DNA from 3 places in the Chryseobacterium vietnamense genome. Region 3 is predicted to be linked to each of the others. Evidence: riboswitches for the same ligand, from Rfam matches in the RefSeq annotation. Region 3 holds a riboswitch; each other region holds the start of a gene.
What was found. A riboswitch is a leader RNA that binds a small molecule or an ion and turns the genes downstream of it on or off. The one in region 3 is predicted to bind cobalamin.

Region 1: linked by a shared signal. The riboswitch ahead of J2786_RS16460 (TonB-dependent receptor plug domain-containing protein) and the one ahead of metE (5-methyltetrahydropteroyltriglutamate--homocysteine S-methyltransferase) in region 3 are both predicted to bind cobalamin.
Region 2: linked by a shared signal. The riboswitch ahead of J2786_RS13660 (acyl-CoA thioesterase) and the one ahead of metE (5-methyltetrahydropteroyltriglutamate--homocysteine S-methyltransferase) in region 3 are both predicted to bind cobalamin.

Annotation. Positions count from the first base shown of each region.
Region 1 is NZ_JAVDQX010000003.1:540,153-548,599, forward strand. Features, by position in the region: gene J2786_RS16445 (MbnP family protein) at 177-1,007, shown strand; gene J2786_RS16450 (cytochrome-c peroxidase) at 1,000-2,049, shown strand; gene J2786_RS16455 (transporter) at 2,062-3,009, shown strand; cobalamin riboswitch at 3,101-3,287, shown strand; gene J2786_RS16460 (TonB-dependent receptor plug domain-containing protein) at 3,397-5,430, shown strand; gene J2786_RS16465 (YncE family protein) at 5,427-6,560, shown strand; gene J2786_RS16470 (hypothetical protein) at 6,575-7,768, shown strand; gene J2786_RS16475 (T9SS type A sorting domain-containing protein) at 7,801-8,447, shown strand, end outside.
Region 2 is NZ_JAVDQX010000002.1:959,603-968,049, forward strand. Features, by position in the region: gene J2786_RS13625 (chorismate-binding protein) at 34-1,002, opposite strand; gene J2786_RS13630 (PaaI family thioesterase) at 1,161-1,589, opposite strand; gene J2786_RS13635 (1-acyl-sn-glycerol-3-phosphate acyltransferase) at 1,616-2,224, opposite strand; gene J2786_RS13640 (PspC domain-containing protein) at 2,540-4,261, opposite strand; gene J2786_RS13645 (PadR family transcriptional regulator) at 4,273-4,602, opposite strand; gene J2786_RS13650 (XAC2610-related protein) at 5,182-5,883, shown strand; gene J2786_RS13655 (HD domain-containing protein) at 5,885-6,475, shown strand; gene J2786_RS13660 (acyl-CoA thioesterase) at 6,530-6,913, opposite strand; cobalamin riboswitch at 7,029-7,209, opposite strand; gene J2786_RS13665 (hypothetical protein) at 7,243-8,043, opposite strand; gene J2786_RS13670 (GEVED domain-containing protein) at 8,300-8,447, shown strand, end outside.
Region 3 is NZ_JAVDQX010000001.1:705,561-714,007, reverse strand. Features, by position in the region: gene J2786_RS03185 (aldehyde dehydrogenase family protein) at 1-948, shown strand, start outside; gene J2786_RS03180 (helix-turn-helix domain-containing protein) at 1,065-1,862, shown strand; gene J2786_RS03175 (hypothetical protein) at 1,864-2,574, opposite strand; gene metE (5-methyltetrahydropteroyltriglutamate--homocysteine S-methyltransferase) at 2,781-5,084, opposite strand; cobalamin riboswitch at 5,260-5,445, opposite strand; gene J2786_RS03165 (Lrp/AsnC family transcriptional regulator) at 5,641-6,102, shown strand; gene J2786_RS03160 (LytR/AlgR family response regulator transcription factor) at 6,126-6,893, opposite strand; gene J2786_RS03155 (sensor histidine kinase) at 6,897-7,919, opposite strand; gene J2786_RS03150 (hypothetical protein) at 7,989-8,447, opposite strand, start outside.

The sequences.
Region 1 (8,447 bases), on a different contig from region 3:
AGCTTACATCAATTAAGAATCAAAGATTTTTAAAAAGCTTACGTGTTCTTATTGTGCATAAAAATGATCACTTAATAAACTTAAGTGTAAAACTTTTGTGCCTTTTGTGGTAAAAAAGAGTGTTTTCACATTCAAAATAACTCATTCAAAATTGTATTCAACTTAAAAAATCAACAATGAAAATTTCTCAATTTTTATCACTATTCTTTATTGCCTTTACTTTGTTCTCTTTTGTTGCTTGTGAAAGCAGCAGAGATGACGAAAATCCGCAGGATACCACTCCCGGAAAACTTCAGATCAAATTTGAAAACGGATTTAATAATGTAGGAGATATTGTGTTAAATCAGACGGTTCAGACTTCTTCCAATGGTCAGAAACATAATTTTTCCGCTTTGAAATACGTCATCAGTAATATCACACTGACAGACGAAAACGGAAATGAATTTAAATACAATGAAAATAACCCTGATAAAGGTGCTTTTATCATAGATCAGGCAGATGCTGTAGCAGGAATTATCTACCTTAATCTGGATGGTGTTCCGAAAAACAATTATAAAAAAATAAGATTCGGATTAGGGGTCAGCCAGAAAGCGTATTTGCTGGGACAGGACGGACAAGCTGAATTCTGGACAAAAGCCAAGCAGAAAGGAATGTCTTGGTCATGGGCTGCCGGTTATGTTTTTGTAAAACTGGAAGGGAAATATGGAAATGATGCACCTTCAAAAGAATTTATGAACCATACCGGAAACATGGGAAATACTGCAGCCAACAATACCCCAGATCTTTATCGCGAAATCACATTGAATCTTCCGACAACAGCAAGGGTAACGGCAAAAATCCGTCCTTCTGTTCATATTCTGGCTGATCTGAACCAATTTCTGAGCGGAGATAAAGCACTTACTCTGACAACAGCCAATGATATGCTGATGGGTTCAAACCAGCACCTGGTAGACATTACCAATAATCTTACAAAAATGTTTAAAGTAGACCACGTTCACAATGATTAATTTTTTTGTTAAAACAATACTGGTTCTGCTTGTAATTGTATTGAGTTGCATTTCGTGCTCTGATGAGGTAATCCAGCCGTTGGAAAAAGATGAAGCCTACAATCTGCAGTTTCCTTCGTATTTCCCGGAAATGACTTTTGATCAATCGGTCAATCCGGTAACTAAAAATGGAGTGGAGCTGGGAAGAAAATTATTCTATGAAGGCAGGCTTTCCCGAAATAATACCATTTCATGCGGGTTCTGTCATATTCAGGAAAACGCATTCACCCATCACGGGCATACCGTAAGTCATGGGGTAGATGATAGAATAGGGATCCGAAATGCACCGCCCATTCAGAACATGGCTTTTCTGAAAAGATATATGTGGGACGGAGTGATTCATAACCTTAATGAGCAGCCGATCAGTCCTATTACAGATATCAATGAAATGGATAGCTCAATACCGGAAGCCATTTCAAAGATTAAAGATGATCAGAAATACAAAAAGCTGTTCAGAGAAGCATATGGAGACGAAACTATTACTGGCGAAAGAATTTTAAAAGCATTATCACAGTTTATGGCTTCTTTAATTTCTGCAGATTCAAAATATGACAGATTCAGGCAGGGAAAAGAACAATTGACTTCGGCGGAATCTCAGGGAATGGTATTGTTTAATCAGAAATGTGCATCCTGCCATAGCGGAGAATTATTTACTGACGAAAGTTTCCGCAACACAGGAATGTATTACAATACGGAGTTCAAAGACGCCGGACGGTACAGAGTTTCTCTCAATCAGGTTGACTGGATGAAATTTCGTGTTCCAAGCTTGCGAAATGTAGAATATACAGCACCTTATATGCATGACGGAAGGTTTTACACCTTAGAGGCTGTGCTCAATTTCTATTCAGACCAGGTAGAAGATAATCCTAATCTCGATCCCCAGCTGAAACAGAATGGCCATACGGGAATTGCTATGAACAGCCAGGAAAAACAATCCATTATAGCCTTCCTGAAAACATTATCAGATAAAAGTTTTATCTCCAATCCAAAATTTGCAGAATAAATTATAGAAAACATGAAGAAGATTATAGCAATACTAAGTTTAATGGTATTTAGCCTGAACCAGGCCAATGTGGTTAGAGACAGCATGTATATTGCACCGGAAACCTTTAGCAGATTTGATTTTGATGATGATTGTGATGCTTGCGGCTGTGCAGCTGGTAACGGATCATCCGGTTTTGAATCTTTACTGAATCCACAGTTTATCGGAATCAAATACTTTGCACAACATTACAAAGCAAAGGAAAACTTATTTGTTAAAGACCTTACCCAGGATCAGTATTTCAATACTTTGCAGCTTTGGGGGAAAATTCCATTGACTAAAAAATTGAGTGTTTATGCAAGTCTGCCCTTCCATTTCCATGAAAAGCAGACCATGCAGGGAGATATCAAGATCAATGGAATCGGAGATCTGAACCTGATGGGAATTTACCAGCTGATGAATTCTAAAGATAATTTCCATCACATAAGCGGAGGCCTGGGAGTGAAAATTCCTTTGGGGAAATTTGATGAAAAAGGTGCATCCGGAATCAATCCAAGTTTTCAATTGGGAACCGGAAGCTGGGATTATCAGGCGGCTTTGAATTATAAATTTCAAAAGAATAAAGTGGCTGTATTGGTCAATACAGATTATACAATCAAAACGGAAAATAAGAAAAATTACCGTTTCGGAAACCAGTGGAACTATGCTGCGACAGGATTTTATCAGGTTGCCGGAAACGAAAAGTCGATCTTTTCTGTAAAAACAGGAGTGCAGGGGGAAGTGTATGCACAGAATAAACAGTTTGATGAAGCCCTGCCCAATACTGCAGGAAGTGCTTTGTACGGGAAACTGGGATTTGAAGCTTCTTATAAAAAACTGAGCCTGGGAAGTGAAGTAATGCTTCCGATGTATACTCATTTGGCAGGTGGAGATATTGAAGCAAAATCAAGATTCAGTATTTTCCTGAATATCGGAATTTAAAATAAAACCCTTTTTTAATCATGTTAAAGCTCCTTCGGGAGCTTTAATTGTTTATGAATCATGAATTTAATTGGGGGTTAGGAATAATTTTTTATCTTTGCCGGAATTTGGTGAGCCATAAAAAGCTCTTAAAAGGGAATCCGGTGAAAATCCGGGACAGACCCGCTGCTGTAAGCTCCGCACCAAAGTTTTTGAAGAATATATCCACTGTTTTCAGGAATGGGAAGGATTTCAAAAATGGAGTAAGTCAGAAGACCTGCCAGAAAATAATCGTTTGACGCTTTCGTGGAATAAAGCTTAGGACATCAATGATTCTGTGCAGTGACAGCTGTGCTTTGTCGTTGTATTCTTATACCCATTAGCGTCATCATTATCCTAAATGAGCTAATGACGGCAAAACTAATTACTTCTGCAATTCATAAAGCTGTTTTCACGATCTTAGTGTTAACATCTCAACTTTTGTTTTCCCAAACCAATAAAAAAGACAGTCTTCAGGAGGAGACCATTAAAGGAATTAACCTTTACAAAAAGAATTTTAAAGAGATCATTCCGGCCCAAACCATCCAAGGGGAAGCACTTGAAAGACTGAACAGTCATTCCGTTGCTGATGCGCTGCGGTATTTCTCCGGAGTTCAGATTAAAGACTATGGTGGTATCGGAGGGCTGAAAACCATTAACGTCCGAAGTCTCGGAAGTCAGCATGTAGGGGTTTTCTATGACGGAATTCAACTGGGAAATGCACAAAACGGCCTTGTCGATCTCGGAAGATATTCTTTGGATGACCTTGAAGAAATATCATTATACAACGGACAGAAAAGTGAGATTTTCCAGCCGGCAAAAGATTTCGGTTCTTCCGGATCTATCTATTTACAGCCTAAAACCCCTGTGTTTAAAGGAGCAAGGAAAACCAATCTTGTGATAAGAGCCAAAAGTGCTTCTATTGATCTCTTCAATCCTTCATTCCGATTGGAGCAGAAAATTTCAGACAGGGTTTCTGCCAGTTTCAGTGCAGAATTTATGCAAAGTGACGGAATTTACAGATTTCGATATGCCAAGAAATATCCTGACGGACAGCAGGCTTATGATACCATTGCAAAAAGACAAGATTCAGATATCAAAGCAAAGCGTTTTGAAACTTCTTTAAATGGAACTTTGAATAACGGAAGCTGGAATATCCGTGGCTATGGCTATATTTCAGACCGCGGAATGCCGGCACCTATTGTGAACGGCCGTTTTGAAGGAAGAGGAGCTAGACTTTCCGATGAAAATTATTTCGTACAGGCCAATCTGCGGAAAAAACTGTTCCCAAAATTTGAAACACAGCTGAAAGCAAAATTTGCCTACGATTATACTCATTTTATGGATACCGTTCGTTCGCAATCTATTATGTATACGGATAATGTTTACATCCAAAGAGAAGTTTATCTTTCTTCATCCAATATATATTCAATTACTCCCAACTGGGATGTGAGTCTGAGTGGAGATTTTCAGTACAATAATCTGGATGCCAATCTTGATAACTTTTCCTATCCTACACGATATACAACATTAGTCGCTTTGGCAACAACCTACCAGTGGAACAGGTTTAAAATTCTGGGAAGCCTTTTGGGTACATTTACCTTTGAAGAAGTAAGAAAAAACAAAAGACCCGGAGACAGCAGAGAATGGACACCCGCTGTATTTATGAGTTACCAGCCTGAAATAATTCCTGAGCTTACCCTCAGAGCTTTCTATAAAAGAATTTTCCGACTGCCTACTTTCAATGACCTTTATTATACCAATATCGGAAACACTTACCTGAAACCGGAATTTACCAATCAGTATGATGTAGGATTTACGTACCAGAAAAACTACAAAAATCATTTCTTTAAATCTTTTTATGCTAAAGTAGACGGTTATTACAACAAAGTACAGGATAAAATTGTCGCAGCTCCTAACGGAAGTATGTTCCGCTGGCTGATGATGAATCTTGGTCTGGTTGAGATTATTGGTGCTGACGTGAATGTTCAGGCAGAAATGCAGTTGGGAAAAGTAAAACTTAGGCCATTACTTTCTTACACCTATCAAAGTGCAAGAGATATGACGGATCCTGAAGATACATTCTACAAAAATCAGATTCCTTACACACCATGGCATAGCGGATCATTTGCACTGATGGCCGATTATAAAGACTGGAGCTTCAATTACAGTGCAATGTATGTAGGAAAGCGCTATGATGTAAACCAGGATAATATTCAATACAATTATGTACAGCCTTGGTATACTCATGATCTCTCTGTTCAGAAAAAATTCAGCTGGGCGGATCATCAGTTTAAAGTAAGCCTTGAGATGAATAATATCTTCAACCAATATTATGACGTGGTGATCAACTATCCGATGCCGGGAAGAAATTTTAAACTTATTCTAAACTTCACCTTATGAGAAAACTAAACTTTTATTTTCTGTTTCTTGTCTTAGCTTTTCTTACCTCATGCCGTACAGATGATGTCATTGTCCGTCAGGAAGTAGTGGAAGGACTTCCTTCAGAAAATACAGCAATAAAAGGATTCTATATGCTGAACGAAGGGAATATGGGAAGCAATAAATGTACGCTGGATTTTTTTGATTATACCAAAGGAACTTATTACAGGAACATCTATGCAGAAATTAATCCCAATGTGGTAAAAGAGCTTGGAGATGTAGGAAATGATATCAAAGTGTACGGAAGCAAATTGTATATCGTAGTCAATGTTTCCAATAAAATTGAAGTATTGGATGCCAAAACAGCTAAACGTATTACTTCTATTCCGTTACAGAACTGCCGTTATTTAGCCTTCAAAGACGGGAAAGCATATGCCAGCAGTTATGCAGGTCCGGTAGCAATTAATCCAAAAGCACCCAAGGGAAAAGTGGTGGAAATTGACACTATATCTCTTTCCATTCAACGTGAAGTGGTAGTGGGATATCAGCCGGAAGAAATGGAAATTGTAGGGAATAAATTGTTTGTTGCCAATTCCGGAGGATACAAAGCTCCCGATTATGATAATACCGTTTCCGTAATAGACCTGAACACTTTTACTGAAATCCAGAAATTAAATGTTGCCATCAATCTTCACCACATTAAAAAAGACAATTACGGTGATCTTTATGTAAGCTCAAGAGGAGATTATTATAACATTTCTTCCAGCTTATACCTTATAGATGCGGCAACCGGGATTGTCAAGAAAGATTTCCATCTCGCTGTGAGTGAAATGACAATCGTGAATGATAAACTCTATTTCTACGGAAACGAATTCAATTACAATACCCACAGCTATAAAAAGAGCTTTGGAATCATTGATGTAAAAACAGAACAGATCATTGCCAACAGAATTTTTGATAAAGAATACGAAACTGCCATTAAAACACCTTACGGAATTGCGGTAAATCCAATCACAGAAGATATCTACATCACAGATGCCAGGAATTATGTTTCCTTGGGATTTGTGTACTGCTTTGATAAAAACGGACATTTTAAATGGAAGACAGAGGGCGGAAATATTCCGGCTCACTTCGCTTTTTTATACAAATAACCAAACTTTAAGAAATGAACAGAAATACCTTTACTTATTTAAAAGCCGGAGTCTTATCATGTTTCCTGGTAGGAGTGATAGCCTGTAAACATGACGATCAGGATGAATTTACCTTTAATGGTCTTGATGATTCCTATACCATTGAGCGTTTGAGAGTGTTGAGTATTCCTACCAATACATCAGGATCGGTTACATGGAGTATTAACGATTCTATTATTTCTCAAAATTCAGAACTTGAATTTATCAGTCCAACGGCAGATGCTTATCCTTTGACTTTAAAAATTAATAACAAAGGGAATGAACAGGTTTATCATTCTAAAATCATCGTTACCAAAGAAAAAACACCTTACAGTAAATATATCGCTAAAGTATTGGAGTTCCGTCCTGCTGTAGGACAGTTCATGAACGAGATTCCGGAATATTTACCTGGAAATACGGCTGCAAATATGCTTCAGAAAGCAAACGAATCATTGGTGGGAGGCAATTCTACCATGATCAGCCTGGGCGGATATGGCGGATATGTGGTTTTCGGTTTTGATCATACGATTCCCAATCTGAATGGAAGAGATTTTAAAGTGCTGGGAAATGCATTTTTTGGAAATGATGCCAGCGACCACCGTTCAGGATCTTGTGAGCCGGGAATTATTATGGTAGCCTACGACAGAAACAAAAACGGAAAACCGGATAATGATGAATGGTACGAAATTGCAGGCAGCGAATATTTTAAAAATGCAACCGTAAGAGATTACAGTATCACATACCATAAGCCTGATGAAAATAAAACTCCTGTACCCGGAACCGAATTCTGGCAGACCGATGTAGAATATATAAAATGGAGTGACAATCTGGGGAATCAGGGTTTTAAAACAAAAAATACGTTTCACGCGCAAAGTTATTATCCTTTATGGTTTACCGATAGTTCTTACGGGTTTTCCGGAACAAGACTGGCAAATAATTTTTACGATCAGAACGGGGACGGATCCTATTGGGTAGGAAAGTCATATGATTTCGGATATGCTGATAATGCCCCGAATAATGATGAAGCTTCCAATATTGATATTTCCTGGGCAGTAGACAGAAGCGGTAAGTATGTAAAACTTCCCGGAGTCGATTTTATGAAAATATATACAGGAGTCAATCAGGAAGCCGGCTGGCTGGGAGAAGTTTCTACAGAAGTGGCGGGAGCTTACGATTTACATTTCAAATAATACATAATTCAATCTATTTAAATTAATAAAAAATGAAAAAGTTTTATCTTTTTATGATGCTTTTTCTGTTTGCATGCGTATCAAATGCACAGATAAAAGTTCAGGGTGTTCCCCGAAATGATATTTCAGGGATCAGTAAGCTTAATACCACTACCATCAGTTTTTCTGATATTCAGTACTGGGTAGGATCCGGAACCAACCAGGCCGCTTTTGTAGTACAGTGGAACGACGGTAAAAATCCTGATGCGATGGTTTGGGGATTCAAATGGAACGGAAATGCTACCGGAGAAGACATGCTTAAAGCGATTGCTAAAGCAGACCACAGACTATACACATTGCTGTATCAGGGAACACAGTTTGGATCGGCAGTAGGAGGAATTGGATTTGACCTGAACGGTCAAGGTACCAATGCTTTGATCAAAAGTGGAAATACCACTTATCCGTTATATCCGGTGAATGGTTTTGTCAATACTACTGCGTATGATTTTGACAGCTATACCATCGTAGATGCTGCTAACGATCACTGGCAGTCCGGATGGACGGTTAACGGATATTGGTCTTATTGGGTAAAGAACCCTGCAGATGCTGATTTCGGATATTCTAGCGTAGGAGCTTCTTCACGTGTATTGGAAAACGGTTCATGGGATGTATGGAACTTTAATGTAGGCTTTACTCAAAC
Region 2 (8,447 bases), on a different contig from region 3:
TGTGGTTTAATTAACACGTAAAACCAGTATGAACTAAAAAATAACCAGATTCTTCAATATTGCTTCAGACTTCAGTTCTGTTTCTCTCCATTCTTTTTCCGGGTTACTTTGAGCCGTTATTCCGCCTCCTACAAAAAGATGTACAGAATCTTTATAAAGTCTTGCACAGCGTAGATTTACAAAATAAAGAATACTTTCTTCTATTTCAACTTTTATATAACCTGCATAGAATTCACGGGGAAATTTTTCATATTTACGGATATTCTCATTACAAAAATCTTTTGGAATACCGCAGACTGCAGGAGTAGGGTGTAGTTCCTGAATAATTTTATCAAGATCTTCAGGTTTTATACTGGTTTTAAAATCTGTTCGTAAATGTTTGATATTACCGGAAATATGATCATAGGTTTCCGATTGCTGTACATTGTCAGAATAGCTTTTAAGAATATCCTGAATATAAGTGGTAACCGGTTTTTGTTCTTCAATTTCTTTTTCAGACCATTCTTCAGATACCGGAAGAGTTCCGGCTAGGGCCATGGTTTCAAACTCGTGAGTCGTTTTGTTAAACTTTCCCAGTACTTCAGAGAAAGCTCCCATCCAGGCATTTTTTCCATCATTAAAAAGATATCTGAAGGCATTGGGATAAGATTCACATACGTTTTTGAAGCTTTCTTTATAATCGATACGAGTAAAGCCTTTAAAAATCTTTCTTCTGGAGTAAACAAGCTTTGGGAGGTGATTGTCTTTAATTACTTCAGTCACTTTCTGCAATGTTTCGCAGTATTCTTCTTTTGTTTCGGCAGAAGAATCTGTAGAATCGCTGATCAGGTCTTCGTTGGTAATAGAAGTATGAGCAAATTCTGAAGCATCAATTTCAACAATATCTCCAGTGAAGCTGATGTGATCTAAGCTGTTATAGGAAAAAAAGTTAACAGCATTTTTTATATTTTTTTCATCAGTAGAAAGAAGTCTTTCGTCGAAAGGAAGTTTGAAATAGATCATGGGTTATGGAAAATTTTGGAAAAATCATCATTGAGAATACTATAGAAAATTCCCGCTTTGATTTTCCTTTTTACAAAGGTATTACTAGTCTTAAAGATGTCAAAATAAAAAGAGCTTAAATTTTTTTAAGCTCCTTATTTTTTTTATGTTACAATAACTTATTTGTGAATGATATTATTCGTCATTGTAGTATGATTGATCAAAACTCCTTTTTCGTCACGGATTTCAATTTCTGAAACATGCATCGTTTTACCTTTTCTGATAAAACGTGCTGTAGCAGTTACAATACCATCTTTTTTACTTCTTAAGTGATTAGAATTGATATTGGTTCCCACTCCATAATATTTTTCACCATCGATAAAAATATTAGACAGGCTTGATCCCAAGGTTTCAGCTAAAACGCAACTCGCTCCTCCGTGCATGATTCCAAACGGCTGATGAGTTCTGGGAAGAACAGGCATTGTGGCTGTAAGGGTTTCATTTTCCAGATCGATATCGATGAATTTGATTTCAAGTGTTTTGGCAAGAGTTACATCGCCCCAGTTATTGATGAATGCTAATATTTCTTCTTTTGTCTGACCTTTCATTTTACTAATTGATAAATGATGATTGATTAATCTTGTTTTACACTGTCCGTTTCATTTCCGGTTCCCATAATATTAGGATTCCAGTTGGCAGGGACTTTGGGAACGATGTCATTTTTTACATAATAGTCCTGAATTTCCTGCATGATTTCTGAAAAAGGGACAGATGCTATTCTTTCATAAGGAATGGTATAGCCCAGGTACACAATTTTTCTTTTAAAATCTCCTGCTGCCAGAACAATAGGGACTTTTGCAGCCAAAGCCATGTGATAGAATCCTTTTCTCCATTTTGGTACCCAGCTTCGGGTTCCTTCCGGAGTAATAACAAGACTGAAATCTTCCTTTGAAAATTGGTTGGCTACGAAATTTACAAGGTCATTTTTCTGGCTTCTGTCGATTCCGATACCTCCAAGTCCTTTTACCATGCTTCCATACCATGCTTTGGTGTGTGCATCCTTGATAATAATTTTTAAAGGTTTTTCCAAGGACCAATAGGCGAAATTTCCTAAAATGTACTCCATATTATGAGTATGTGGTGCAACCACAAGGATACACCTGTTCAGATTGTTGACATCGCCCTGCAGAACGACTTTCCAACCTAATATCTTTAACATTGCTTTGCCTAATAGCTTTTTCATAGATTTCCCGGATTAAAAACAAAAAAGTATAACCAAACTTTGGTTATACTTTACAAATATATTGAAATATTATCGCTCTTAAAACAAACCGCTAATTAAATCTACGATTTTCATTACGAATTCCATTGCAAATTGTATCATGATAAGGAGGTGTTTTTGATTGTTTGGTTATTAAATTTTAGCTTTACGAAATTAAACCTTTTTTTTCACATAAGAAACTAAATATGGCTTTATTTTCACTTTTCTGAGAGAAGAAGGGTGTGAATTTCAAACGGTTGCCATCCACTCACACCTTCTACCACTCTCTGAAGTTAATTATTTAGTTTGTATGGAAATTTCGTTTTTTCCGTCTTTGATTTTGATGTCCATATCTTTATTTGATTTTTTGATAGTAGACACGGCAGAATCAATTACTTTCTTTGCCTGGTTGTTCGGAACTTTTTTACCGTTTACAATGATGCTGTCTTTGTCATCAGAGTTGTATTCGATACTGGAGCCGTTTACTGTGATTTTATTTTTTTCAATTCTGACATTGTTATTGTCTTCATCTCTGTCCTGATCGTCGTCGTTAATTCCGTCTCCGTCTAAATCTCCGTCCATGTGGATACGATCTTTATTCATGGATAAAACAACTGCTTTTTGCGGAACTACAAGTTCATAATCAAGGCTGTAATCTCTGAATCTGTGCTCATATGGATACTTGATGTAGTTTGGAAGTAATATTTTATTGTTTACTACTTCTACAGGAACTGTCAGCTGGATAGGGAAGTTATATCCTTTTCCTTCTTTTTTGATGATCAGATAAGGGGTTTTGATATCTGGTTTTCTTGTAACATCTACAGAAATATAATCTTCTTCGTAAACTGATCTTTTATCAGAATAAATATCATTGTTATACGCTTTGAAGTTCTGAGGAATGTTGATTTGTTTTACATCTACATAAACGGTATCTGAAGTAGTATTGATGGCTACGTTTTCTACATCTTCCTTGGTTCCTCTGTAAATCATGTCTTTCTTAGCCATGCTGATTCCGAAGTAAGTTCCAAGTCCGATCAGAAGAAGGAATAAACCACCTACAACCCATCCGATATTTCTCAGTTTTGTTTTTGGCGAGAATATTTTGATGCTTAATAAACTGAAAAGAATTGCTGGAATTAAGCTTCCGATTACCATCATAGCCGCCAGTACTTTATCAAGTCCCTGATCGTCCATATAGAATCTGATTTCATTGGCACCCGGGAAGTCTGTATCCATTCCGAAAAGACCGAATAATACAAAGACTCCGATAATGCTGCTTACAGCCATCAATACGAAGAATCCTCCTACAATATACTTGAATACATTCCAGATTCCGCTGCTTGCATTGTTGATATATGGTTTGTTTTCGTTATAGATTTCTCCGACCCTCTGAGTAGATTCATTGGCAAATTGTACCAATTTGTTGGACTCATTCTTAAGATTGTCGAAGTTCATAGGCTTTCCCTGCATTTTCAGGAAATCTGCTGCTGTTTCAGCTTTTGGAAGTACGATCCAAAGGATTACATATAGAAGACCTATTAATGAAGAGGAAATTGCTGCTGTGAAAATTCCTAATATGAATATTCCCAGCCAGATTGCTCTCATGGTAGTAATATCCATTCCTACATATTGGGCTAAACCTGCACAAACTCCGGCAACTTTTTGTTTTTCCGGATCACGGAACAGCTGCTTTTTATTGGTATAATGAGTTCCTGAATTATGGTTTCTGGCAGATGTTTTTTCAGAATAATAAGCTTCTTCCTGCTCTTCGATTTTTTCAGGGCTTCCGATCTGTGCGATTACTCTTTCTACATCGGTATCATTAATCACTTCACGTTTTCCTAAAGAATCTTTGAAAATTTCCACCATTCTGATTTCTATGTCATGCATTACTTCATCAGCCTCAGAAGCATCCAGAGAGCTTCTCAGAGCGTTCAGGTAATCGCTGAGCTTTATATATGCGTGTTCTTCTATGGTAAAAGAAAAACCTGCGAGTCCTATTGAGAGTGTCTTGTTCATAGCTTTGTTTTTTAATTTTGTTGGGTGATTTGGTTTACTGAGGCTGTCAGTTCATTCCATGTATTGAGAAGTTCATCCAGGAAAAGTTTTCCTTTTTCTGTGATCTGATAATATTTTCTGGGCGGTCCTCCTGTAGATTCTTCCCATCTGTAAGAGAGAAACTCTCCGTTTTTAAGTCTTGTAAGAAGAGGGTAGAGGGTTCCTTCCACTACATCCAGTTTTCCTTTTTTCAGTTCATCAATAAGATCAGAAACATACATTTCGCGGTTATTGATGAGACTTAGAATACAGAATTCCAGAATTCCTTTTCGCATTTGCGCTTTGGTATTTTCGGTATTCATCTTTGATAAGTTTTGTTAATTAGTTATATAATTTTCGAAGTTCGGAACCTAGCTAGTTGTACCTATTTCGATTTTACATTACAAAGATATGTAAATAAAATGGTATTATGCAATACAAAGTAGTGGAATTTTTAAAATAAATTGTTTAATTAATTGTAAATCAGCGTTATAATTTTTACTATCAATTTTGAGTACAACAAATTTTGGAAGAAAATCTCTGAAAATTTTAAATTTTTAAATAGAATTTTGAAAATTGGAGAGAAAAAATGCTCTTTTATCATTCATCATTCATCATTCATCATTCATCACTCATCACTCATCACTCATCACTCATTACTCATTACTCATTACTCATTACTCATGTCCTAGCCCCGATAGCAGCGGTTACCCCACAGCAGTACGGCATAAGAAAGGGGGCGAGGAGTATGAGCGGATAGCGGGAAAGAGCTTCTTATCTGCGAATATACTTTTATTGGGAGGGAAATGATGGAAGATAGCGGGATGTAGATTTTGAGATCGGTATTATGATTCGTATTTTTGTTAGATATAAAAAAACACCTAAATCATTTTACTAATACCATGAATATTTTGAATAAATACAGGCACTTATCAGCATTTCTTTTATTGGGTCCGCTATGTTTTGGACAGTATCAGTTTGAAGTTAAGAATGTATCAAAAAGCTATGATGCCATCATCCGGATAGAAGATTGTTACGATGACAGATGTGGAGGAAAGGGAACTGTAGACCTGTTTGACCATAAAAACAGCAAGGTACAGACATTTGTTTCTGATGACCTTGTTATATATGCAGGCCAAGGCCAGAAGCTAACCCAAGGGAAACTGATTCCACTTTCGAAAGATCAACGTGCTGTGATTATCGATGACTTTAATTTTGACGGGACGGAAGATGTGGCCATAAGAAACGGAAATATGGGAAATTACAGCTCGGCTTCGTATGATGTATATGTATTCAACAGCACAAGAATGGCATTTGTAAAAAGTAAAGAACTTACAGACCTTGGCTCAAATGGTTTCAATTTTTTTGAAACGGATGCCAAACGCAAACGTCTTATTTCCTATGGTAAGTCCGGTTGCTGCAGAATTTTTACCACAGAATATGCTGTTATCCCAAATAAAGGGCTGGATACGGTGTTGGAAAAAGAAGAGGATATGACCAATGAAGATCAGGTGAAGGTCATAACGAAAGAAAAGCTCAATAATAAATGGATTACCAAAACAAAGGTGTATCCGGCAGATCAATATAACAGAAATAAAAAGTAAGATGAAAATTCAAAAAGAAATCGATTTTATCCTGGCAGTGGATGCTTTGAAAAATGTACAGCGAAGAAATTACAATGCAGACGATTCCCGGAGAGAGAATACAGCTGAACATTCCTGGCAGATCATTATTCTTGCCCAGATCCTTTATCCATATGCTAAAAACCGTGCAGATATTGATTTGCTGAGAGTAATAAGAATGCTTTCCATTCATGATCTTGTGGAAATAGAAGCCGGAGATACTTTTATTTTTGATGAAAAAGCAATGGTAGGAAAATTTGAAAGAGAGAAAGCTTCAGCCCAAAAAATCTTTGGAATTCTGGATGAACCTTTACGAACAGAATTTTTTAACCTGTGGCTTGAGTTTGAAGAAGAGAAAACACCGGATGCTATTTTTGCCTGTGGTATCGACAGAATCATGCCATTTATCTTAAATTCCCACACTGCCGGAAAGAGCTGGACAGAAGCAGGAGTAACAGAAAGACAAATCCGGAATATGCTGGAAAATGCAATCAGCAGAGCATCGGATGAAATGGGGGAGGCTTTTGAACTTCTTTTAAACAGAAGCCTGGAGACGGAAAAAGTTTTGAAATAATTTCAGCGAAAAATAAGTTTCGGGCGGCCAAAGGCCGCCCGAAACTTATAGTATTTATAGTATCTGGATTGGTTTTTTGAATTCGTCAATCGCTACAAAAGTAAAATCACCTATAATCGCCTTTTCTCTTTCATAGGAATACATCTGTTCAGTGTAGATTTCAACATTCACTTTCATACTGGTTTTTCCCACGTATGAAACTTTTCCGATCAGTTCCACAATAGTTCCGGCAGGAATAGGTTTTTTGAAATCAATCTTATCACTGCTTACCGTTACCACTCTTTTTCTGGCAAAACGGGTGGCTGTGATAAAAGCTACCTCATCCATCAGCTGCATAGCAGTACCTCCAAAAAGGGTATCGTAATGATTGGTTGTGTTAGGGAAAACCGCTTTAAAGATTCTTGTTTCGGATGCTTCAATTCTTTCTTCTGTAGTCATATATCATTATTAATTAAAGCGATAAGAAATGATTGGAAACAACAGAATAATGACAGGAACTTACAGAATTCCTGAAACAATCCATCAGATCAATACAACTTCAAATCGCGAAAGTTACATGTTTAAGAAAATGGCAGGTCTCCTGACTTGTAACATCATTTATCTCCTTCCCATGCCTCGCACAGTGGATCTTTGATAAAGACTTCAGTTACTTTACAGTTGCGCGACAGTCCGTGATTTTCACACGGTTCCCTTTTAATCTGCAGTGATGCAGAACCAATTTCTGTGATGAATAAGTGTAAAACTTTTCGAATGCAAAAATAATGAATTTATTCCGGATTATGATAAATAATCTGACTGATTACTCTTCCTTTCTTAATTGTCCAGAGTGTAGTGTATCTGTTTTCTCCTGAACCGTTTATCATATAAAGAAAAATATTATCATTGTCGAGGGAAGTTACTCCAACGTTCTCAAAATCCATGGTGGGCTGGAACATATTTTTGATAGCTTCTCTTACAAAAACAGACCCTCTTCCGGGCTGCTGTACCCTGATGGATTTGATTTCGGTCATTCCTTCAGGAAGGTCATTTCCGATTCCCCATGGTTTTACTTTATCAATGGTAAGAATTTTTCCTTCTGCATCTTTTTCCTTTTTACGGTATCCTGCATTGGAAGGATAAATGTCAATCACCACTTTGCTTCTTTGTGCAGTCGGGATTTTAGGATCAGAATTATCGGTAAAAATAAGAGATCTTCCGTTTTTAGATTTTGATGGAGTATAGGCAGGAAGCTGGTCCACATAGGCAATACGCCCTTTATTTACCATTCCTTCTTTATCAAGAGTTTCATAACGTACAAAAGGTTTGTCGTCATCCTGTTTCTCAGGATATTTGATCCAGATCCATTCTGTTTCTCCCGGAGCCGGTTTTACATAAACAAATACATCTCCTTTACGCATACGGATTTTATCTACAATTTTTCGGTAGTCATCTTTGTGTACACGTACGTTGGCATATCCATCTTCAGCTTTTACCACTCCAAAAGGAACTTTAGTCTGTCCTTTTACAAAGACAATTGATAAGATACTGAAAGCGGATAAATAGAATGCTTTGTTTATGAAAGTCATCATGAAATTTTTTTGATCCTCCAAATATATAAATTAAATGCTTTTCAGAGGATAATTATACTCTTGCAGTTTTCTAAAATATTGTATTTATTTCAAAAATGATAAGAAGTAAATATTTTAATGGTAATAATCTATTCATAGATGTATTTTCTATACCTCCTATTAGAATGTATTAAAAAAAACATAATAATAATTAGTATAGATGTCGGTATATTCTATAAAATTCCTATTTTTCAGGAGAATTAAAAACTAATAAAACATGACAAAAAGACTACTTTATGTATTCTCTTTTATTTTGGGTATTTCCAGCTTTCAGGCAACCCACAAAATAGAAGAAGAATCCCAATCTTTATTTTACTGTGATACCAATGCACCAACAGGGCTTCAGATGTCTAATATAACGCTCG
Region 3 (8,447 bases):
GCCACAGCTATTGCTGCCGGATGTACGGCTGTCATCAAACCCAGTGAAATGAGTGCAGTACAAACCCAACTGCTTACCGAATGCTTTCATGAGGCAGGTCTGCCGGAAGGTGTTTTCAATATCGTTAACGGATTAGGAAGTGTAGTGGGAAACGAAATTACGCTGCATTCTGATATTGCTAAAATATCCTTCACCGGATCTACACTGACAGGAAAAGCAATTGCCAAAGGAGCGGTAGACACCATGAAAAGAGTAACCTTAGAGCTCGGAGGAAAATCTCCCAATATTATTCTCGAAGATGCTGATCTTGATAAAGCAATTCCTATGGCTGTTTTCGGGGCTTATATGAACAATGGCCAGGCATGCATTGCTCCTACCCGATTGCTGGTTCCTCAAAGCAGACTGGAGGAAGTAAATGAACTTGCCAGAAAGGCAGCCGGACAGGTAAAAGTAGGAAACCCCAATGAAGAAGATACCCTTGTAGGCCCTATGGTAAGTGCCAGACAATTTGAAAGAGTACAAAGTTATATCCGTCTGGGACAGGAAGAAGGTGCTGTTCTGCTGGCAGGGGGTGAAGGCAAACCGGAAGGTCTTGAAAGTGGCAATTTTGTAAAGGCAACCATCTTTACCAATGTCCGTAATGATATGCGTATTGCGCAGGAAGAAATTTTCGGGCCTGTATTGTCTATTATTCCTTATGTTGATGAAGAAGAAGCCATTGCCATTGCCAATGACACTACGTATGGTCTTGCAGCTTATATCAGCTCTGCTGATCAGGAACATGCGGAACGTGTGGCCGCACAGATTGATGCCGGAAGAATCTGTATTAACGGGTTTGCCCACGATCCTTATGCTCCTTTCGGAGGCTTTAAACAAAGCGGTATCGGGCGTGAGTTTGGAGTATTCGGATTGGAAGCGTATCTGGAACCCAAAGCAATTCTGGCTTAATATGATATTCTTCACAGCAAAATATTCTCATGATTGTTTTGCTGTGAAGATTCTATGATCCTAAAAAAGTTTTGTAAGTTTGAATAAGAATTGATCAAGAAATACCTGCCTGAGCTATGAACGAAAATAATATTCCTTTTCCCATCAATTATTCCTGTCATTTTTCAGAATTCAGGGAAGGAGAACAGTTTGCGCGAATTCACAGCCTCGGTCTTGTGCTTTCCGGGGAAATGGAACTGAATGACGGGATCACAAAAACGATATTTAAGGAAGGAGAACTGTATTCAGCAAGAAAAAACAGTTTATTGAAATTCGCAAAATATCCTCCTAAAAACGGAGAAATCAGAACCATATCCATCTACTTTGATGATGCCATGCTTCATGATTTCAGCCGCGAGTATGGCTATCAGGCGGAGAAGAAAGACAATGTTCCTGCCTATATAAAACCGGAGCAGAAAGCATTACATTCTTTTATGTACTCATTATTACCCTATGAAGATCTTCCTGCTTCCGAAGAAATCCTTCGGCTTAAGCAAAAAGAAGCTCTCCTCCTGCTGTTGAATTATGATCCGGGTCTTAAGGATATTTTATTTGATTTTTCTGAACCTTATAAAATAGATATTGAGACTTTTATGAATAAAAACTTTCATTTCAATGTCAATGTAGAGCGTTTTGCTTACTTAACGGGGAGAAGCCTGTCTGCATTCAAAAGAGACTTTCAAAAAATATTCGGAGTTCCGCCAAGACAGTGGCTTCAGCTTCGCAGATTAAAGGAGGCCCATTTTCTGCTTACCCAAAAAGGAAAATCTGTTTCTGATATTTATCTGGATCTTGGGTTTGAAAATCTATCCCATTTTTCATTTGCATTTAAAAAACAGTTTGGCTACCCGCCAAGTGCTTTACAGGCAAAATAGCTTAGATCTCCTCTAAAAAGAAGTATCTAAAAGCAAGAATCACCAGAATAACGACTGCTATTGTAATGATTTTCACTTTCATATCATTCTTTAGATTTTCCGGAGCATAACGCATTGTTTTTTCATCAAGATAAAAGTCTTTGTATACTTCAGGATTGATTTTCAGATCCGGACGAAACACGTGCACCCCTTTCAGGAAATGTCCAATAAGATCATATCGGTTTTTAAGCGGAATCACATCCAGACTGACCATTTTCTTCTGAGGGTTTCTGTTTTCATCTTTTTCATGAACATACAGATTCTTTCTGAAATCGCTGTACTTTCCGGAAGCTCGGGATTCTGAAAATATATCTTTTGTATAAGGATTGTCACTTTTTACCAAATCATAGTATTTGATTGCTGACAGCACTTTATCATTCCTGTTGAGAAACAGAATTCCCTGATGATTGATAAGGAGACCACTGATTTTTTCGTCCTGATTCTTCATCATTTCATACACCAGCCAACCTGACAGCGAACCAGCAATAAGAAACAGCAAAAAGAAGATCATATCAGAAGCTGTATCCATAGCAGGATCTGAAAGGGCATCGATAAAAAACTTCAGTAAAACAACAGCAATGGCAGCAAAAAGAACCACCATACTCCACCTCAATCCGGCGATGTATTGAGGGTTATAGGTTTCCGATCTCATTTCAGGAAATGCTTCTTTCATGGTTTGAATGTATAGTTTATTAGTTTGATAAGCTTTTAACATGTATTTAAAAGATAACATGTCAAAATTTGCCGAGCAGCAAAAATAGAATATAAAAATGAATAGAATATTATTTTTTTATGTTTTAATCCTTTGAAAATAACAGATCGTGCCATGAAAATCATAACACGATCTGAATTATTGAATCTAATTATTTTAAAAGTTTTCTAAAGTGCATATTCTACTGAAGCTTCTTTTGCTGCTGCAACCATTGCGATTAAAGCTTTTTCAGTTTCTTCCCAGTGTCTTGTCTTCAGTCCGCAATCCGGATTTACCCAAAGCTGGCTGGCAGGAATGACATTCTGAGCCTTTCTCAGCAGTTCAATCATTTCTTCTTTCGATGGTACTCTTGGTGAATGGATGTCATATACTCCGGGGCCAATTTCATTCGGATATCTGAAATCTGCAAAAGCATTCAGCAGTTCCATCTGAGAGCGTGAGCATTCTATGGTAATCACGTCAGCATCCATATCGGCAATGTTTTCGATAATATCATTGAACTCAGAATAACACATATGAGTATGTATTTGGGTAGCATCTTCCACTCCGCTTGCTGAAATTCTGAAAGCTTCTACGGCCCATTTCAGATAGTTCTGCCAGTCTGTCTTTCTTAGTGGAAGCCCTTCTCTGATCGCAGGCTCATCAATCTGAATAATTCTGATTCCTGCTTTTTCCAGATCCACCACCTCATCACGGATCGCCAACGCAATCTGCTTACACGTTTCTGAGCGAGGCTGATCATCACGTACAAAAGACCACTGTAAAATGGTAACCGGACCTGTCAACATTCCTTTTACCCATTTTTCAGTCTGGGATTGGGCATATTGAGACCAGTAAACCGTCATTGGAGTTGGGCGGGAAACATCACCGAAAATCACAGGAGGTTTCACACAGCGGCTTCCGTAGCTCTGTACCCATCCGTTTTTGGTGAATACAAATCCTTCCAGTTGTTCTCCAAAGTATTCTACCATGTCATTACGCTCAAATTCACCGTGAACTAATACATCAATTCCAATGTCTTCCTGCCAGCGGATTGTTCTCTGCGTTTCCTCTTTCAGCAAGGCATCATACTGTTCTGCTGTAAGTTCTCCTTTTTTGAATTTGGCTCTCCAGCTTCTGACCTCTGTGGTTTGTGGGAATGACCCGATTGTGGTGGTTGGGAATAATGGAAGCTGCAATACTTCCTGCTGTTCTTCTTTACGGATCTTGAATTTATTTATTCTTTGGGCATCCTTTTCAGTGACAGCATTTGCTCTTTGCTTTACCTGGTTATTATGAATAAGAGGAGAAGTTTTTCTGCTCTCAATTGCTTTTTTATTTTCTTCGAACTCTTTAAGAATCTGTTCATTTTCTGTTCCGGAAGCAAGTTCTTTAAGTGTTACGACTTCTTTTACTTTTTGTTTAGCAAAAGCCAGCCAGTTTTTAATTTCCGGATTAAGATTGGTTTCAAAATCAAGGTCACAAGGTGAATGAAGCAATGAACATGATGGTGCAATCAGAATCCTTTCAGATCCTAATTTTTCAACTGCTTTTCTGATGAAAGACAATGATTTTTCATAATCATTTTTCCAGATATTCCTACCATCAATTACACCTAATGAAAGGCTTAAATTTTCCGGAATACCATTCAGAATTTCATCCAGCTGTTCAGGATTTCTCACCAGATCAACATGCAATATATTTACAGGAAGGGAAACGGCAAGTGATGTATTATCCTTTAATCCGTCGAAATACGTAGCCACAATAAATTTCAGTTTTGGAAAACGTTTTCTTATTTCCGCATACACAGAAAGGTAGGTTTCTTTGGCTTTCTCATTTAAATCCAATGCCAGAAAAGGTTCATCAAACTGAATCCATTCCGCACCCTGATCCTGAAGTTTGGTTAAAATCTCTGTATAGACTGGAAGAAGATTTCCAGCCAGATCCAGCTTATCAAATCCTTCTTCTTTTTCTTTTCCTAATAACAGATAAGAGACCAGCCCAATAATAACCGGTTTCGCATTGATTCCAGCCTGTTTTGCTCCGGCAAATTCATTGAAAATTTTATCTGAACTCAGTTTAAACTGTTGATTTTTATAAAATTCCGGAACGATATAATGATAGTTGGTATCGAACCATTTGGTCATTTCCATGGCGGTAATGTCCAGTCCGTCTTTCTGATATCCTCTTGCCATCGCAAAATAAAGGTCCAGCTCCGTATTGTTCTTTTTCAGTACCACTTCATGGTAACGTGTTGGAATGGCTCCTACGACAAGGCTCATATCCAATACCTGATCATAGTATGAAAAATCATTACATGGGATAAGATCTATCCCTGCTTCTTTCTGAATAGTCCAGTTTTGGTTGCAGAGCGTTCTTCCGGTATTCAGAAGTTCTTCCAAAAGGATTTTACCTGACCAATACTGTTCGCAGGCTTTTTTGAGTTCTCTTTTGCTACCAATACGCGGATAGCCAAGGATGTGAGTTTGCATTTTTTTAAACTTTTTAATTAAACTTATTGGGAAAGTCCTTTAAAATGCTTCGTTATGTTTTACGGAAGAAGTTTCAGGAAAGTAGTGATATAGCAGACAGTGCATTTCCTTTCAGGAGAAAACACAAAAATCTGATATACCATCTGTATGACCTAAAGCTTCAGCCCGCGAAAGCATTGTCAATTCAGTAAAGGCAGGTCTCCTGACTTGTAACAGTTTCCGTCATCCTTCCCGCTTGTGGCAGTGGATCTGCAAGGACAAAAACCTTTGGTGTGTTACTTACAGTTGCGCGACAGCTCGTGATTTGCACACGATTCCCTATTAATCTACCTTAAGTAAAACCTTTCCTGTCTGATGAAGTATTTGTAAAGAACTGTACTTTTACCTTTAACTATTGTCATCAGTAAAAGTTTTTAATTTTGTGTAAAATTAACAATACAGAATAAAAATACAATTAATGTTTAAAAATTAAGCAAATTAAACTTTATAAAACACCAATAAAAGCATATAATTCTGTACATTTGATCGTTTTAATCATTTAAAAGAATAATATTCTGTGGAACAACTCGATGATAAGGATTTACAGCTGCTAAGGCTGCTCCAGAAAAATGCTAAACTCACTGTTAAGGAACTTGCGAAAGAAGTAAACCTTTCTACCTCACCGGTTTTTGAAAGGGTAAAAAGGCTTGAACAGGAAGGTTTTGTTAAAAAGTATGCAGCTGTTCTTGATGCTGAAAAACTGAATCGCGGATTTACGGTTTTCTGCCAGATCAAGCTCAAAATTCACGACAGATCGGTGGGTTATGATTTTGTAAAGGAGATTTTAGAAATTGAAGAAGTTGCCGAATGTTACAATATTTCCGGGGATTTTGATTTCCTCTTGAAAGTTCAGGTACGGGATATGAAACATTACCAGGATTTTGTATTCAATAAGCTGGGATCTGTGGATTCTATAGGGAGTACCCACAGTACTTTTGTGATGGCTGAGGTAAAAAATAACCATGGGCTTACCATTTAAAGGAATAAAACCGGAGAACCTGTTTATTCTTCAATCCATTTTCTGAAAGCAGCTGTATTGCTCTGGCTTGTGACAAGATGATCTTTCTGCCCTTTTATCTGAACGGAAAGTGTATTTTTATTGTAACGTTCTATCCTTTCAATATGATTTTTCTGAACAAGCTCACTCCGGTTGATCCTGAAAAAATCTGAAGAATTGAGTTGGGTTTCAATTTCTTTTAAAGTAGATTCATTTAACAGGTGTTTTTTTCCTGCTGTATCAAAAGCAAAGACAACTCCTTCTTCTGCCCCAAAGAAAGAGATCTCTTCCGTATTGATAAAATAGAGCCCCTGATGTGAGCCGACGGTGAATCTTTTCTTATAATTTTTCTCTGCAAGTCCGTTATTGATCATTTGTTGAAGTTTTTCCAAAACCTGCTGAGATTCTGAAGGTGCTTTTCTCAATAAAAGAAATTTGTCCCATGCTTTTTGGAAACGACTCTGTGAAAATGGTTTTAAAAGATATTCAATTCCATTGCTTTCAAAAGCATTCATCCAGAATTGATCATATGCTGTGGTAAAAATAACCGGACATGAAATATTCACCTGATCATAGATTTCAAAGGCATTTCCATCCAGTAATTCAATATCGGAAAAGATCAGATCAACTGTTGAGCTTTTTAAAAAAGTAATGGCTTCTTCTACAGTGCCTGTTTCCGCAACAATTTCAACAGGACTTTCCAGTTCACTGATGAAACGCTTTAATTTGCTTCTTGCAGGAATTTCGTCTTCGATGATGACAACTTTTATCATATTTTATGTGGGAATTACGGGAATAATAACTGAAAACTCAGTTTCTGTTTTTATAATTTCTACCTGCTGATCCGTTAACAGGTTATATTGCTCTTTAAGGTTGTTCAGCGCCCTTCCTGAAGTTTTTTTTCGGTTTCGTTTAGGGATTACATTATTCGAAACGGTTATTGCCTTATCTATTTTTATTGTGATCAGGACAGGTTTATCAATAATACCGAGGTTATGCTGAACTGCATTTTCAAGCATCAGCTGTAATGAAAGAGGAATGATACGACCGGATGATTTGACAGGATTTATTTTTAATGAATAAGCATTTCCGTATTTGTATTGTATCAGCTTAAAATATTTCTCTGCAAAGGCCAGTTCTTCTTCCACAGACACTAATTTTTTATCAGAAACATCCAAAACATAACGGTATATTTCGGCAAATTCATTCAGGAAATCTGAAGCCTTATGTTTGTCTTCTTCTATCAACTGATCAAGGACATTGAGATTATTGAATAAAAAATGAGGATTAAGCTGTGTTTTCAACTGATTAATTTTACTTTCAGACAACGCATGATCATACAGAGCCAATTGCTTCTGATATTCTGTATTTCTTTTGTAATAACGGTAGGCCAGAAAAAAACTTCCATAAATAAAACCTCCTATCAAATCTGAAAAAGTAGAAAGAATAACAACTTCCTGATTAAAATTTTTCTCAACTTTTCCAAAAATAAAAGCAATTACAAAACCTATTATTTTCATTACCAAAAGGTAGGTCAGCAATGAAACACTGAATATTTTTAGAACTTCTGATACGCTGAACGTTGATGATCTCTGCCAGTTTTTAATAAAAAAATCGATAACAAAAAACAGGATGCACGCACTGATGAGGGTAACAACCGCTGCTTCAGGTGTAAAAATATACCAATCCAGCGTTCTTCTGATACCTATTCGCGTATGAATAGACTGTACATAGGCAAACAAGAGGATAAACAGCAGAAAATATCTGTTTTGATTAATCTGTTTTAAAATGGTATTCATCAGCTTTTATGAAGGATCAGTTTTTTACAAAAATAGCCCTATATTTTTACAGGGCTGTTTTTTGCAGTATTATTTTTTATTATCAGGAAATGATGCGGTAACAGTTCCGTTATCATCTAAAAAGTCCAGTTTTGCATCATTATTTTTATCTACACAGAATCTGGCTCTTGGCTTTCCTTTACTGTCAAATAAAAACAGTCCGTTATATTCATCTTTGGTTTTTCCAAGCATCATTCTTGGTGCTCCTCCAATGAGGCCCTGCTGTTCATATTCTTTATATTTTTTCTGTGCCGCTACAGGATCTTTTATCTGATTCAGTTCCGCAAAGATTTCTCCTGTTTTGATTTGCGATTCTTTGGAAGGACGGTCATTAAAATAAAGCCCGCTGGACACTACTCTTTTATCTCCTTTCTTATAATCCTGCGTTAAAAGCTGCATCACCTGATCTCCGTCATACTGATCATACGTCAGAGATAAGCCTGAGCTATGACCGTTTTGATTTTTCTGTCCGTCATAAATAAAACCTCC